DNA from 3 places in the Kitasatospora sp. NPDC090091 genome. Region 3 is predicted to be linked to each of the others. Evidence: riboswitches for the same ligand, from Rfam matches in the RefSeq annotation. Region 3 holds a riboswitch; each other region holds the start of a gene.

Region 1 (3,761 bases), on a different contig from region 3:
GCGCCGGCCCACCGGGGCGTGGGCCCGGCCCAGTCCGACCACGGAGCCGCCGATGCCCAGCACCCGCACCACCCGAGCGAGGACCCGCCGGACCACCCGCCACCGGATGCCCGCCGCCCACCGGACCCCGACCGCCCACCGGACCCCGACCGCGCACCGCGTACCCGCCGCCCTCGCCGCGCTGCTCGCGCTCACCCTGTTCCTCCTGGCAGCGCCGCCCGCTCCCGCCGGGGCCGCCCCCACTGTCCCCGCCCCCGCCGGGGCTCCCGCCGTGACCGCAGGCGTGGCCCTGGAGGCGACCTTCCCCGCCCCGGCCAACGGCTGGGCCAAGGTCGAGCGCTACCTCGACACCACCCCCGGCTTCCCCGCCGAGCAGTACCCGCCCGGCGGCCGCGGCGACCAGGACGGCGCCCGCCTCACCTACTTCGGCGGGGTCCGCCAGCCGTTCTCCGGCCGGTTCCTGCTCTACTCCGCCGCCGGCTGGGACACCGGCAGCCGCACCACGCCCGTCCTGCTCGTCCACGGCGCCAACGACAACGCCGACCGCGCCTGGGCCGACCCCGGCGAGAGCGGCAGCTGCGGCGCCACCGGCCCGGCCGGCTGCCCGTCCACCGGGCTGGCCCAGTACCTCGCCGCGACCGGCCACCGGGTGTTCGCGATCGGCTTCGCCCACAAGCACGGCGACAACCTGCTCCAGGCCCAGGCGGTCGGGGACGCCGTCGCCCTGATCCGCGCCCGGCTGGGCGTGCCCCAGGTGGACGTGGTCGCCTGGAGCAAGGGCGAGGTGGCGGCCCGCGCCTACGTCTCCTCCGTCCGCCCGGCCTGGGGGCGGGCGTACGCAGGCGACGTCCGCCGACTGGTGACCGTCGGCGGCCCGAACGGCGGCCTGGACTACGTCTACGCCCACGGCTGGGCGTTCTCCCTGGCCACCTGGCCGGCCTGCGGGGGCACCGCCAACGCCCCCTCGCCGCACCTGTACATGACCTGCTACGGGACGTACACGGCGCAGCCCTGCCTCGGCGTGCTGCCGTCCGGCGGCCACGACTGCTACCCGGGCCAGCGCCAGCTGCTCGCCCGCTGGGACGGCGCCTACGGGGTGGACGGGACGGCGCAGGACTGGTGGACGACGTACTACGGCGGCCAGGGCTTCTACACCTCCGGCCAGGGCATCCAGGCGGCGATCGACGCCGGCTCGCTGATCGGGCCGCTGCAGCGGGCGGGCGTCCCGGCGGCGGTCCGCACCTATCTGCTGGCGGGCGGCTCGGCCGACATCCCCGGTGTCCTGAACGAGAACCGCGGGCCGAGCGACGGCATCGTCTTCACCAGGAGTGCGCTGGACACCACCGGCATCGCCACGGTCGGCGGCACCCGGTTGCTGGACGGGCTCAACCACCTGGAGCTGGCCTGGTCCCCGGAGGCGATGTCGCAGGTCGACGCCTGGCTCGGCTGAACCGGCCGCGGCCGGCCGAGCGGCCGGGCAACTGATCACCGGCGCCCGCGACTTGATCAACTCCGGCGGGGCCGGCCGCGGCCCGGATGTGAGCTGCGCGACAACCGACCCCGCCGAGTTGTCGCGTCCCGGAGGGGCTGCCTAGCCTGCTCGGACGTCCGCTTCGCGGACCCCCGCCGTCGGGACGCCGAGTCCTGTCCACCCGCCGGCCGGTAACCGAGCACCACAGCGGACGGGAGCGGGGGACCCAAGGTAGTGCCGGCCTGTGCGCTCCCCGCGCTCGGCCGGCTAGGGGTGAAGCCGCTCCACGGGCGGCCGGGCAACCTCAGCCCGAACCCGACAGCTCACCTCGCAGGCGTCGCAGAGGACACTGCCATGCAGAAGCCTGCCCGGCGCGGTGCGCCGCGCCATGCCCGACCCTCCCGCCGCGGCCGCAACGCGGCCTTCGCCGTCACCGGCGCGCTCGCCGTCGGCGGCGCCGGCCTGCTCGGCCTCCCGGCGGTCACCGGTGCGCACGCGGCGACCACGCCGACCGTCACCCAGGACAAGCTGACCCCCGCCACCATGGTCGCGGGCAAGGCCACCACCGCCTCGCTGACCGTCCACTCCTCGGCCTGCTTCACGGCGAAGACGGTCGGTGTCGGGGTGCGCGACGCGGCCGGACACAACCTCGACTTCCCGGGCAACGTCGCCAACGTGCAGATATGCCCGAGCGGCCTGTCGATCACCACCGGTTCGCGCACGCTGCCGGCCGGCACCTACACCCAGTTCGGCTTCTGGCAGGACCTCGGCGGCGCCTGGCACAACCTGCCGTCGCGGCAGCTGGTGGTCTCCGCGGCCACCGCCACCCCGAGCCCCGCCCCCACCGCGACGCCCACCGCGACGCCCACGCCGGCGCCCACCGCGACCGCCGCCCCGAGCAGCCCGGCCACCGCGGCGCCCGTCGCCGGGAAGAAGCTGACCTGGTCCGACGAGTTCGACAGCCTCGCCCTGGGCTCCCGCTGGACGGCCGACCGGAGCAGCTCGTACCACTACGGCGACCACAACCCGGACGACAACAAGCTCGACTGGCTGAACAAGGACAACGTCGGCGTCTCCGGCGGTGTCGCCACCTTCACCGCCCGGCCGAGCACCCACGCGCTGGAGAACGGCAAGAAGGCCTGGGACACCGGCCTGCTCACCACCGAGTACTCCACCGAGGGCTTCAAGGTGAAGACCGGCGACTACATCGAGACCCGGGTCAAGCTCCCCGCGGGCACCGGCGCCTGGCCGGCGCTGTGGACGTGGAACGGCACCAGCGGCAACCACGGCGAGATCGACAGCTTCGAGTACCACGCGGACAACGCGAACCTGCTGGAGCTGACCAACCACATCAACCCGGGCTACAAGTACGTCACCGACGCGAAGTCCATCGCGCACGACCAGTGGGTCACCGTCGGCACCCAGTACGGCGCCACCTCGGTGGACTGGTACATCAACGGGGTGAAGGTCTTCTCGGACGGCAAGGGCGTCGGCGCCGGCTGGTCGGCCTACCCGATCCTGAACCTGTCGCTCAGCGCCGGGCAGTACCACCCCGCGCCGCAGGGCACGGCCCCGATCACCTTCGCCGCGGACTACCTCCGCGTCTACCGCTGACCGGAGCACGCACCACGGCCGTGACGCCGCGACGCCGGAGCCGCCGCCCTCTCCGCACGAGGGCCGGCGCTCCGGCGTCGCTGCGTTCGCGGCGCCACGGCGCGTCGCTGCGCCGGGCGGCGCGGCTCAGGTGGTCCGGACGACGCCGATCTCGAACGGCTGCTTGTTGTCGGCCTCGTTCTTGTCGTCGTCGCCGCGCACCGCGACCCAGCCCCCGGTCAGCGTGCTCGGCGCCGGGACGGTCGGGGCCAGCCGGACCGGGATCCGGGCCGTTGCGCTCTGGAACCTCGGCAGGCCGGCCGGGAAGCTGCAGCGCACCCGGTGGCCGTTCTGGAACGGATAGCAGTTCTCGGGGTAGAACGGGCCCTCCGGCGTCACGCCCTCGGGCAGGGTGACCACCAGGGTGAAGGGCGAGGCGGTGCGGTCCGGGCCGAGGTTCCCGACGAAGGCGTACACCGTGGTGGTGCCACCGGGTGCGGCGGCGTCCGGGTCGATCCGGATCACGGCCAGGTCGGAGTCGGACGTCGCGGGCGCCGCCGCGACCGGTACGGGGGCCTGCTCGGCGGCCGGCGCGGGAGCCTGCTGCCCCTCGTCGGTCGGGCAGGCCAGTGCCGGACCGGCGGCCAGCGCGACGAGCGCGCACCCCACCGTCAGCGACCTTCCGAGGAAAACCCGT
Region 2 (3,761 bases), on a different contig from region 3:
GGCCTGCCGGTCCGCGACCAGCTCCGGCTTCGGGAAGTCGGGGTCCTTGCTGCCCATGACGACCAGCGCCGGGCAGGTCACGGCGGCGGTCCAGCCGGCGGGCGCGGACTCCCCGCGGACGTAGCCGCGGGTCGCGGCCTTGCGGCCCGGCGTGCGCATCGCGGCGACCAGGCCGTCCACGTAGCCGTCGAAGTCGGCCGGCTTGGGGCCCGGGTAGGCCATCTTCCGGTGGTAGAGGCCCCAGAACGCGGGCGAGTGCACCAGCAGGGTGCCCATCACGCCGAACATCGCGCGCTGCAGGGCGGTCGGCGGCAGGTTCTCGACGAAGGCGTCCAGCAGGACGATCCCGGCGACCCGCTCGGGCGCGTCCCCGGCGGCCTTGACCACGGTGGCGCCGGTGTAGGAGTTGCCGGCCAGCACGGCCCGCTCGATGCCGAGGTGGTCGAGCAGGGCGAGCACGTCGGTGGCGATGGCGGCCGGCGAGTAGTCGTCCCAGGCGATCGAGGACTCGCCGAAGCCGCGCAGGTCCATGGTGATCACCCGGCGGCCGGCCGCGGTCAGCAGCGGGCGCAGGTGCCGGTAGGCGGCCCGGCTGTCGAGCATCCCGGGGAGCAGGACGACGGGCAGGCCGTCGCCCTGCACGGTGTCGTCGTAGGCCAGCCGGCCGCCGGGGACGTCGAGGAACAGCGTGGTGGGGGTGCTGGTGCCGGTCATGAGGGCCTCCGCGGTCCGCCGGGACGGGGTGTCGGCGGGCGCTGCCGACACCCATAAAGCTAAGGCTAATAGCCTTAGCCGTCAAGCTATCGGCGTCAGCCTGTCGCGCGTCCCGGCCCGGGCCCCGGCCCTGGCGCGTCCGGGGGTCTGCCGCTCTCCCGGCCTGTCGGCTCAGGCGCCCTCGACCTTGAACGGGTCGTGCTCGGCGAGCAGCTTCTCCAGCCGGGCCTGGTCGACCCGGGTGACGATCTCGTTGGTCTCCTGCCGGTCCCGGACGACCTTGGCCAGGGTGAAGGCGGAGGTGACGGTGTAGAGCAGGCCGACCCCGAGGAAGGCGCGGGTCCAGGCGCCCACCGGGAGGTAGGCGATGCCGATCGCGAGGGCGCCGGCGGAGAGGGTGAAGGAGAGCACGGCCTGGACGTAGTACGCGGCCGTGGTGCGTGACTGCATCGGTGCGTTCATGGCGCCAGGATGCGCGCCGTCGAACGAGGTCCACATGAGTAGAAGTACTCAAACACGGGGTCGTTCGTTGACGTCCTATCACGTTCGGTAGTGTCAGTTGTCGTCAAACGCCCCAAATCGCCCACCGGATCGCGTAGTGTCCGAGCTGTGTCCTGTCGTCCCATGCGGACGGCTTGGAATCGGGGGCTCCTAGGATTAACGTTTGATAACGCAGCGCGGTCCGCAACGCCGTACCCAGACGGCACCGTGCGCCGTCGCCTAATCCCGCCGGCCGGCCTCCGGGCAGGCCAGGGAGCCGGGGAACCACGTTCCTTGGGGTGAATCGGCCGGGCCCAGGCCCAGCCGTAGGAGACCTTCCTGCTCCGAACCCGTCAGCTAACCCGGTAGGCGCGAAGGAAGGAAAGGAGCGCGCCTCCGTGGCGTCGACGCACTCTCCGGCACATCTGCCCGGCTCCTCCGCCGGCACCCAGCTGCTCGACCACCCGTGGCCGCCCGCCCACCTGGGCGAGTACGGCGGGTCCGACGACGAGGCCGCCCCGCAGCCCGCCGAGACCAACCGCCACCGGATGCCGCGTCAGACCCGCGGGACCGCCCCGCTGCTCGGCGTCACCGCCGTCGCCGCCACCCTGGGCGCCACCGGTTTCGCCTCCGCCACCCCGGCCGCCGCGCCCGCCGTCGAGGCGCCGGACGAGGCCCCGGTCGCGCTCTCCGCGGACCCGGGCCTCGCGCTCGCCGCCCGGATCCAGCAGCAGGCCGACAGCCAGCGCACCGCCGCCGAGGAGACCGCCCGCCTGCAGGCCGCCAAGGAGGCCGAGACCAAGCGCGCCGTCCAGCAGCAGGAGGCCAAGCGCGCCGCCGAGGCGGCCGAGAAGGCCAAGCTCGCCGCGATCAACCTGCCGGTGCGCGACTACCGCCTCTCCGCCCACTACGGCCAGAGCGCCTCCTACTGGGCCCACCTGCACACCGGACTGGACTTCGCCGCCGACACCGGCACCCCGGTGTACGCGGTCGGCCAGGGCACCATCACCTCGGCCGGCTGGGCCGGCTCGTACGGCTACCGGATCGTCGAGACGCTGCCCGACGGCACCGAGATCTGGTACTGCCACCTCTCCTCGATCATCAAGGGCTCCGGCAAGGTCGTCCCCGGCCAGCAGCTCGGCAAGGTCGGCGCCACCGGCAACGTCACCGGCCCGCACCTGCACCTGGAGGTGCGCCCCGACGGCGGCGCCCCGGTCGACCCGGAGAGCTGGTTCGAGCAGCGCGGCGTCACCCCCTGACGGTTCGCCCCCCGGGGGCGGCCGCCCCGTGAGGGCGGCACGACGAAGGCGCCCCGGCCGGTACCGATGTACCGGCCGGGGCGCCTTTCCGTCTCCGCGCGCCGTCCGCGCTACTCGGTGCGCTTCTGCTCGGCCGCGTCCTGCTCCGTGAGGTCCTGCTCCGCCGCGTCCTGCTCCGCCGCGTCCTGTTCGGCCGGCAGACCGGCCAGGTAGGCGTCGATCTCCTGCTGGCCCGGCTCCGGGGCCAGCTCCGGGAACTCCGCCACCAGCAGCCGCGGCAGCCCCGGCACCGTCCACGAGCCGAACAGGTCCAGCGCGGCGGACTCCGCCGCCTCCTCGAACGCCCCGAAGTCCCCGGACAGCTCGTCCGGCATCGGCCGGCCCAGCGCCGTCAGCTCCGCCAGGTTGCGGTAGCTGCGCCGCATCAGCCCGTGCTCCAGCAGCCGCCGCGCGCCGTCGGTGGCCATCCCGACCGAGAGCACCCGGCCCGGACCCCAGCCCGCGGGGTCCGCCTCGTCCAGCCAGCCGGCCTCCGCCAGCGCCTCGAACGCGGCCCGCCGGTCCTCCTCGGCCAGCTCCCGGAACCCCGACAGCCAGTCGAACACCGCGGCCTCGTCGGTGACGTCCACCCCGTACGCGTGCAGCAGCAGCGCGTACAGCCGCGGCCAGGTCACCAGATCGGCCCGGCGGAGCAGGCCGGCCGCCACCTCGCCCTGCCACTCGGCCTCCGCGTGCAGCCGCTCCTGCCGCTTGGCGTTCAGCCGCTTCGAAGCCCGCTGGTGGTCGATCAGCAGTCGCACCGCCTCGCCGTACGCCAGCGGGTCCTGCTCCGGGTCGGGCTGCACGTAGAGGTGGAGCCGCTCGTGGAGCAGCTGCTCCACGGCGTCCGAGGTCAGCTCCGGCCAGCCGTCGCGCATCCTGCCCTCACCCAGCTCCAGCAGCGCCAGCACCGTCCGCAGCGGGGCCTCGGCCACCGGCGCGCGGCCCTCGGCCTCCGCCCAGGCGAGCAGCTCGGCGGCCCTGGTGTGCGGGGCGAGCCGCAGGTCATCGTCTTCCATGTCACTTACGGTAACCGGAAAGCGCGGGTAGGGTCTGCCTCCATGGTCCCCGTCCGCCTCACCGGCCCCCGCCTCGCCCTCCGGGAGTTCCACCACACCCCCGGAGACGTCGACGCGCTGCACGCCGTCTTCGGCGATCCGGAGGCCACCCGCTACCTCCCCTTCGAACCGCGTGATCTGGTGGACTGCGCCGACCAGATCGAGCAGTACCTGGAGGAGGCCCTGCGGGAGGAGCGGACCGTCTACCGAC
Region 3 (3,761 bases):
GCCGTCGCCTCGGCGCTGGCGATGCGGGCCGGTGCACGGGAGAACGAGCTGCTGGACCGGCTGGCCGCCGACGAGCGGATCCCGCTGGACCGCGCCGCGCTGGACGCGCTGCTCGCCGACCGGCTCGCCTTCACCGGTGCGGCCGGCGCCCAGGTCGCCGAGGTCGTCCGCTTGGTCGAGGTCGTCGCGGCCGCCCACCCGGAGGCCGCCAAGTACGCCCCGGGCGACATCCTCTGACGATTCGCCACCGGTAGCCTGCGTCGGCGAGGGCCCCGTCACCGTTCCGGTGGCGGGGCCCTCGCCGTTCTCCTTCGGAACCGGGCCCTCGGCCGGACAGCGCCTAGCCGGCGGCCGGGTGGCCCGGGTCGAGCGGTGGGGCGTTGGTGCCGCAGTTGTAGCGGCAGTCCGGCTCGGCCACCGGGTGGTCCTCGGGGGCGAGCACATTGCCCCGCACGGTGGTGAACGCGATCAGCCCTCCCGTGACCAGCAGCCCGGCGCAGATCAGCATCGCGGTGTGGAAGGCGGCGTCCACCGAGGAGGGCACCCGGTAGGCATCGCCGCTGAGGCCGGCCAGCGCGGGCAGCGCGGCGACCGCGAGCAGGCCGGCCGCGCGGGCGGCGGCGTTGTTGACCCCGCTGGCGATGCCCGCGTGCCGGACGTCCACCGCGGCCAGCACCGTCGCGGTGAGCGGTGCGACCAGCAGCACCATGCCGAAACCCATCACCGTGACGGCCGGCAGTACGTCCGTCCAGTACGAGGCGCCGGGCCCGATCCGCAGCATCAGCAGGACCCCGGCCGCGCAGAGCAGCGGCCCGACGGTCAGCGGCAGCCGGGGGCCGATCCGCTTGCCGAGCCGGCCGGCCCGGGCGGAGAGCGCGAGCATCAGGACGGTGATCGGGACCAGCGCCAGTCCGGAGACCAACGGGGAGAAGCCGGAGACGATCTGCAGCTGCACGACCAGCAGGAAGAACACCCCGCTGAAGGCGGCGTAGACGCAGAGGGTGACGAGGTTCACCGAGGTGAACAGCCGGGAGGAGAAGAGGCCGAGCGGCAGCATCGGCTCAGGGGTGCGGCGCTCGACCACGATGAAGGTCGCGCCGAGCAGCAGACCCGCCACGCCGGTGATCCAGACGCCGGGGGAGAGCCCGTCGCCGGCCGCGGTCAGCGCGTAGGTGACAGAGCCCAGGGCCAGGGCGGCCAGCACCGCGCCGAGCACGTCGAAGCGCCCGGTCGCACTCTCGTCCCGGCTCTCCGGCACGTGCCGGGAGGCCACCGCGACCACCAGGGCGGCCAGCGGGACGTTCAGCAGGAAGATCCACCGCCAGCCCGGACCGTCCACCAGCCAGCCGCCGACGAAGGGGCCGACCGCGGCCGACACCCCGCCGAGGCCGGACCAGAGGCCGACCGCCGCCGAGCGGTCCTCCGGGTGGAAGACGGCCTGGAGCATCGCCAGCGACCCGGGGGTGAGCAGTGCCCCGCCGATGCCCTGGACGGCGCGGGCGGCGATCAGCACTTCGATGGTGGGTGCGGCGGCGCAGGCCGCCGAGGCGGCGGCGAACCAGACCACGCCGAGCAGGAAGACCCGGCGCCGGCCGTAGCGGTCGCCGAGTGCGCCGCCGAGCAGGATCAGCCCCGCCAGGGTGAGCAGATAGGCGTTCAGCGTCCATTGCAGGGCGGCGAGCGGGGCGCCGAGGTCGGCGCCGATCCGGGGCAGGGCGACGTTCACCACGGTGCCGTCGAGCATCGCCATGCTGGAGCCGAGCACCGTCGCCAGTAGTACCCAGCGCCCCTGCGCGGTGCTCAGGCGCAGGGTGCCGGCCTCGGAAGTGGCCACGGCCCGATCGTCCGCCCCCCGGGGCCCGAGTGACAAGGGTCACCGGGGGTGTGTCGGCGGCTGGCTTTCCGTGAGTGATCGTGTGCGGACGGCCGACGAAATAGGCGGAGTGTCGCGGATCAGTGGCGCGCCGTAAATGGATTGTGCACGTACTGTGCAGCGGATCATCCGGAGCGTCACGGTGGTGCGCGCGGAATTGCCCGATTCGGGAGATCGACATTGCTTCGCTCGAACGGATGGGCTTTAGTTCAGCGACCGCCCGGCGTCAGCCCGGGTGGCCACCGGGTGGAACGCCTAGTCCTGCCGCTGCCCGGTGGTACGAACTGAACTCTGTACGGCAGGAGCGGGGGACCCACAGGTAAGTCGCCGGACCGGAATTCGCGGTCCGGCTTGGGGTGAAGCCGCCTATGCGGCCGGGCAACTCCAGCCCGAACCCGACAGCTCACCTCGCAGGCGTCGGAGAGGAACTCTTCCATGCCCGCACAGGCCCGTCGTATCGCCCTGCCCCGTGCCGCCCGCATCGGTATCGCCACCGCCGTCACCGGCGCCGCGTTCGCCCTCCCGCTGGTGACCACCATCAGCGCCCAGGCCCACACCGCCCCGGCCGCGAAGCCGCAGCAGACCGCCACCTGGACCGGCGCCACCAGCGTCGACGCCGCCCCGGCCGCCGCCGCGCAGCCGGCCGCCGAGGCCGCCGCTCCGGCCGCCGCCCCGGTCGAGGAGAGCTACAAGGTCGTCAGCGGCGACACCCTGTCGAAGATCGCCAACGCCAAGGACGTCCAGGGTGGTTGGAAGGCGCTGTACGAGCACAACCGCTCGGTCGTCGGCTCCAACCCGAACCTGATCTTCCCGGGCCAGAAGCTGGCCCTGGGCACCAAGGCCGCCGCTCCGGCCGAGGCCGCCAAGCCGGCCGCCCCCGCCGCCAAGCCGCAGGTCTCGCACGACTCCGCGAAGCCCGCCGCCCCGGCGCAGGCGCCGAAGCCGGTCCAGGCCGCGAAGCCGGCCGCCCCCGCCCCCAAGCCGGCCCAGGCCCCGGCCGCCAAGCCGGCCGCCCCGGCCGCGAAGCCGGCCACCACCCCGGCCCCGGCCGCCGTGGCCTCCACCTCCGGTTTCGTCGCCCCGCTGGCCAACCCGAAGCTCGGCACCGCCTACGGCGTCGCCGGCTCGATGTGGGCCTCCGGCCACCACACCGGCGCCGACTTCGTCGCGGCCACCGGCACCCCGCTGCGCGCCGTTGGGGCCGGCACCGTGGTCAAGGCCGGCAACGGCGGCGCCTACGGCAACGAGGTCGAGATCAAGCTCGCCGACGGCAAGTACGCCCAGTACGCGCACCTGTCCTCGATCGGCGTGAAGGTCGGCCAGGCCGTCACCGCCGGCCAGCAGATCGGCCTCTCCGGTGCGACCGGCAACGTGACCGGCCCGCACCTGCACTTCGAGATCCGCACCGGCTCGGAGTACGGCTCGGACATCGACCCGATCGCCTACCTGCGGGCGCACGGCGTCGCCATCTGACCCGGTCCACAACCGAGTTCAGACCACCGCCAGGTGCGGGGCGAACGAACTCCCGGGATGGTCATGTCGGGTGACCGCTCGACCGGGTGATCGCCGCACCAGTGGCGGACACGGGCGCGGGACACGCCCAGGCCGGCCCGGCTCGCGAGACCTCCCTCGCGAGCCGGGCCGGCCGCTTTCGTTTCCGTGGCGCTTCCGCCGGCCCCGGCGTGGTCCCGGCGTCCGGTCAAGTCGCCTTCCCGGCAGGCCTGTCAGTCCGCTCCGGTCAGGCCCGGCGGGCGGGCAGGCCGGTCTGGGCGGCGGTCAGCAGCCGGTGCATCTGCTCGCCGAACTCCTCGGTGTCGCGGGCCGGTTCGGGGAAGACCAGGCGGACGTCGCGGTGGCCGTGCGGGTGGTCCAGGCGCAGCACCAGGCC

The links. Region 3 has a riboswitch for cyclic di-AMP ahead of ACIPSC_RS21100 (peptidoglycan DD-metalloendopeptidase family protein). Riboswitches for the same ligand answer to the same signal wherever they lie in the genome.
Region 1: linked by a shared signal. The riboswitch ahead of ACIPSC_RS14735 (family 16 glycosylhydrolase) and the one ahead of ACIPSC_RS21100 (peptidoglycan DD-metalloendopeptidase family protein) in region 3 are both predicted to bind cyclic di-AMP.
Region 2: linked by a shared signal. The riboswitch ahead of ACIPSC_RS05600 (M23 family metallopeptidase) and the one ahead of ACIPSC_RS21100 (peptidoglycan DD-metalloendopeptidase family protein) in region 3 are both predicted to bind cyclic di-AMP.

What each region holds. Positions count from the first base shown of each region.
Region 1 covers NZ_JBIVDY010000007.1:237,057-240,817, reverse strand. The annotation lists gene ACIPSC_RS14740 (esterase/lipase family protein) at 53-1,450, shown strand; cyclic di-AMP (ydaO/yuaA leader) riboswitch at 1,662-1,823, shown strand; gene ACIPSC_RS14735 (family 16 glycosylhydrolase) at 1,826-3,085, shown strand; gene ACIPSC_RS14730 (hypothetical protein) at 3,212-3,733, opposite strand.
Region 2 covers NZ_JBIVDY010000002.1:571,839-575,599, forward strand. The annotation lists gene ACIPSC_RS05590 (alpha/beta fold hydrolase) at 1-714, opposite strand, end outside; gene ACIPSC_RS05595 (YiaA/YiaB family inner membrane protein) at 886-1,176, opposite strand; cyclic di-AMP (ydaO/yuaA leader) riboswitch at 1,422-1,580, shown strand; gene ACIPSC_RS05600 (M23 family metallopeptidase) at 1,593-2,453, shown strand; gene ACIPSC_RS05605 (hypothetical protein) at 2,564-3,511, opposite strand; gene ACIPSC_RS05610 (GNAT family N-acetyltransferase) at 3,554-3,761, shown strand, end outside.
Region 3 covers NZ_JBIVDY010000011.1:278,826-282,586, reverse strand. The annotation lists gene purB (adenylosuccinate lyase) at 1-237, shown strand, start outside; gene ACIPSC_RS21105 (MFS transporter) at 341-1,834, opposite strand; cyclic di-AMP (ydaO/yuaA leader) riboswitch at 2,146-2,303, shown strand; gene ACIPSC_RS21100 (peptidoglycan DD-metalloendopeptidase family protein) at 2,309-3,346, shown strand; gene ACIPSC_RS21095 (DUF2470 domain-containing protein) at 3,612-3,761, opposite strand, start outside.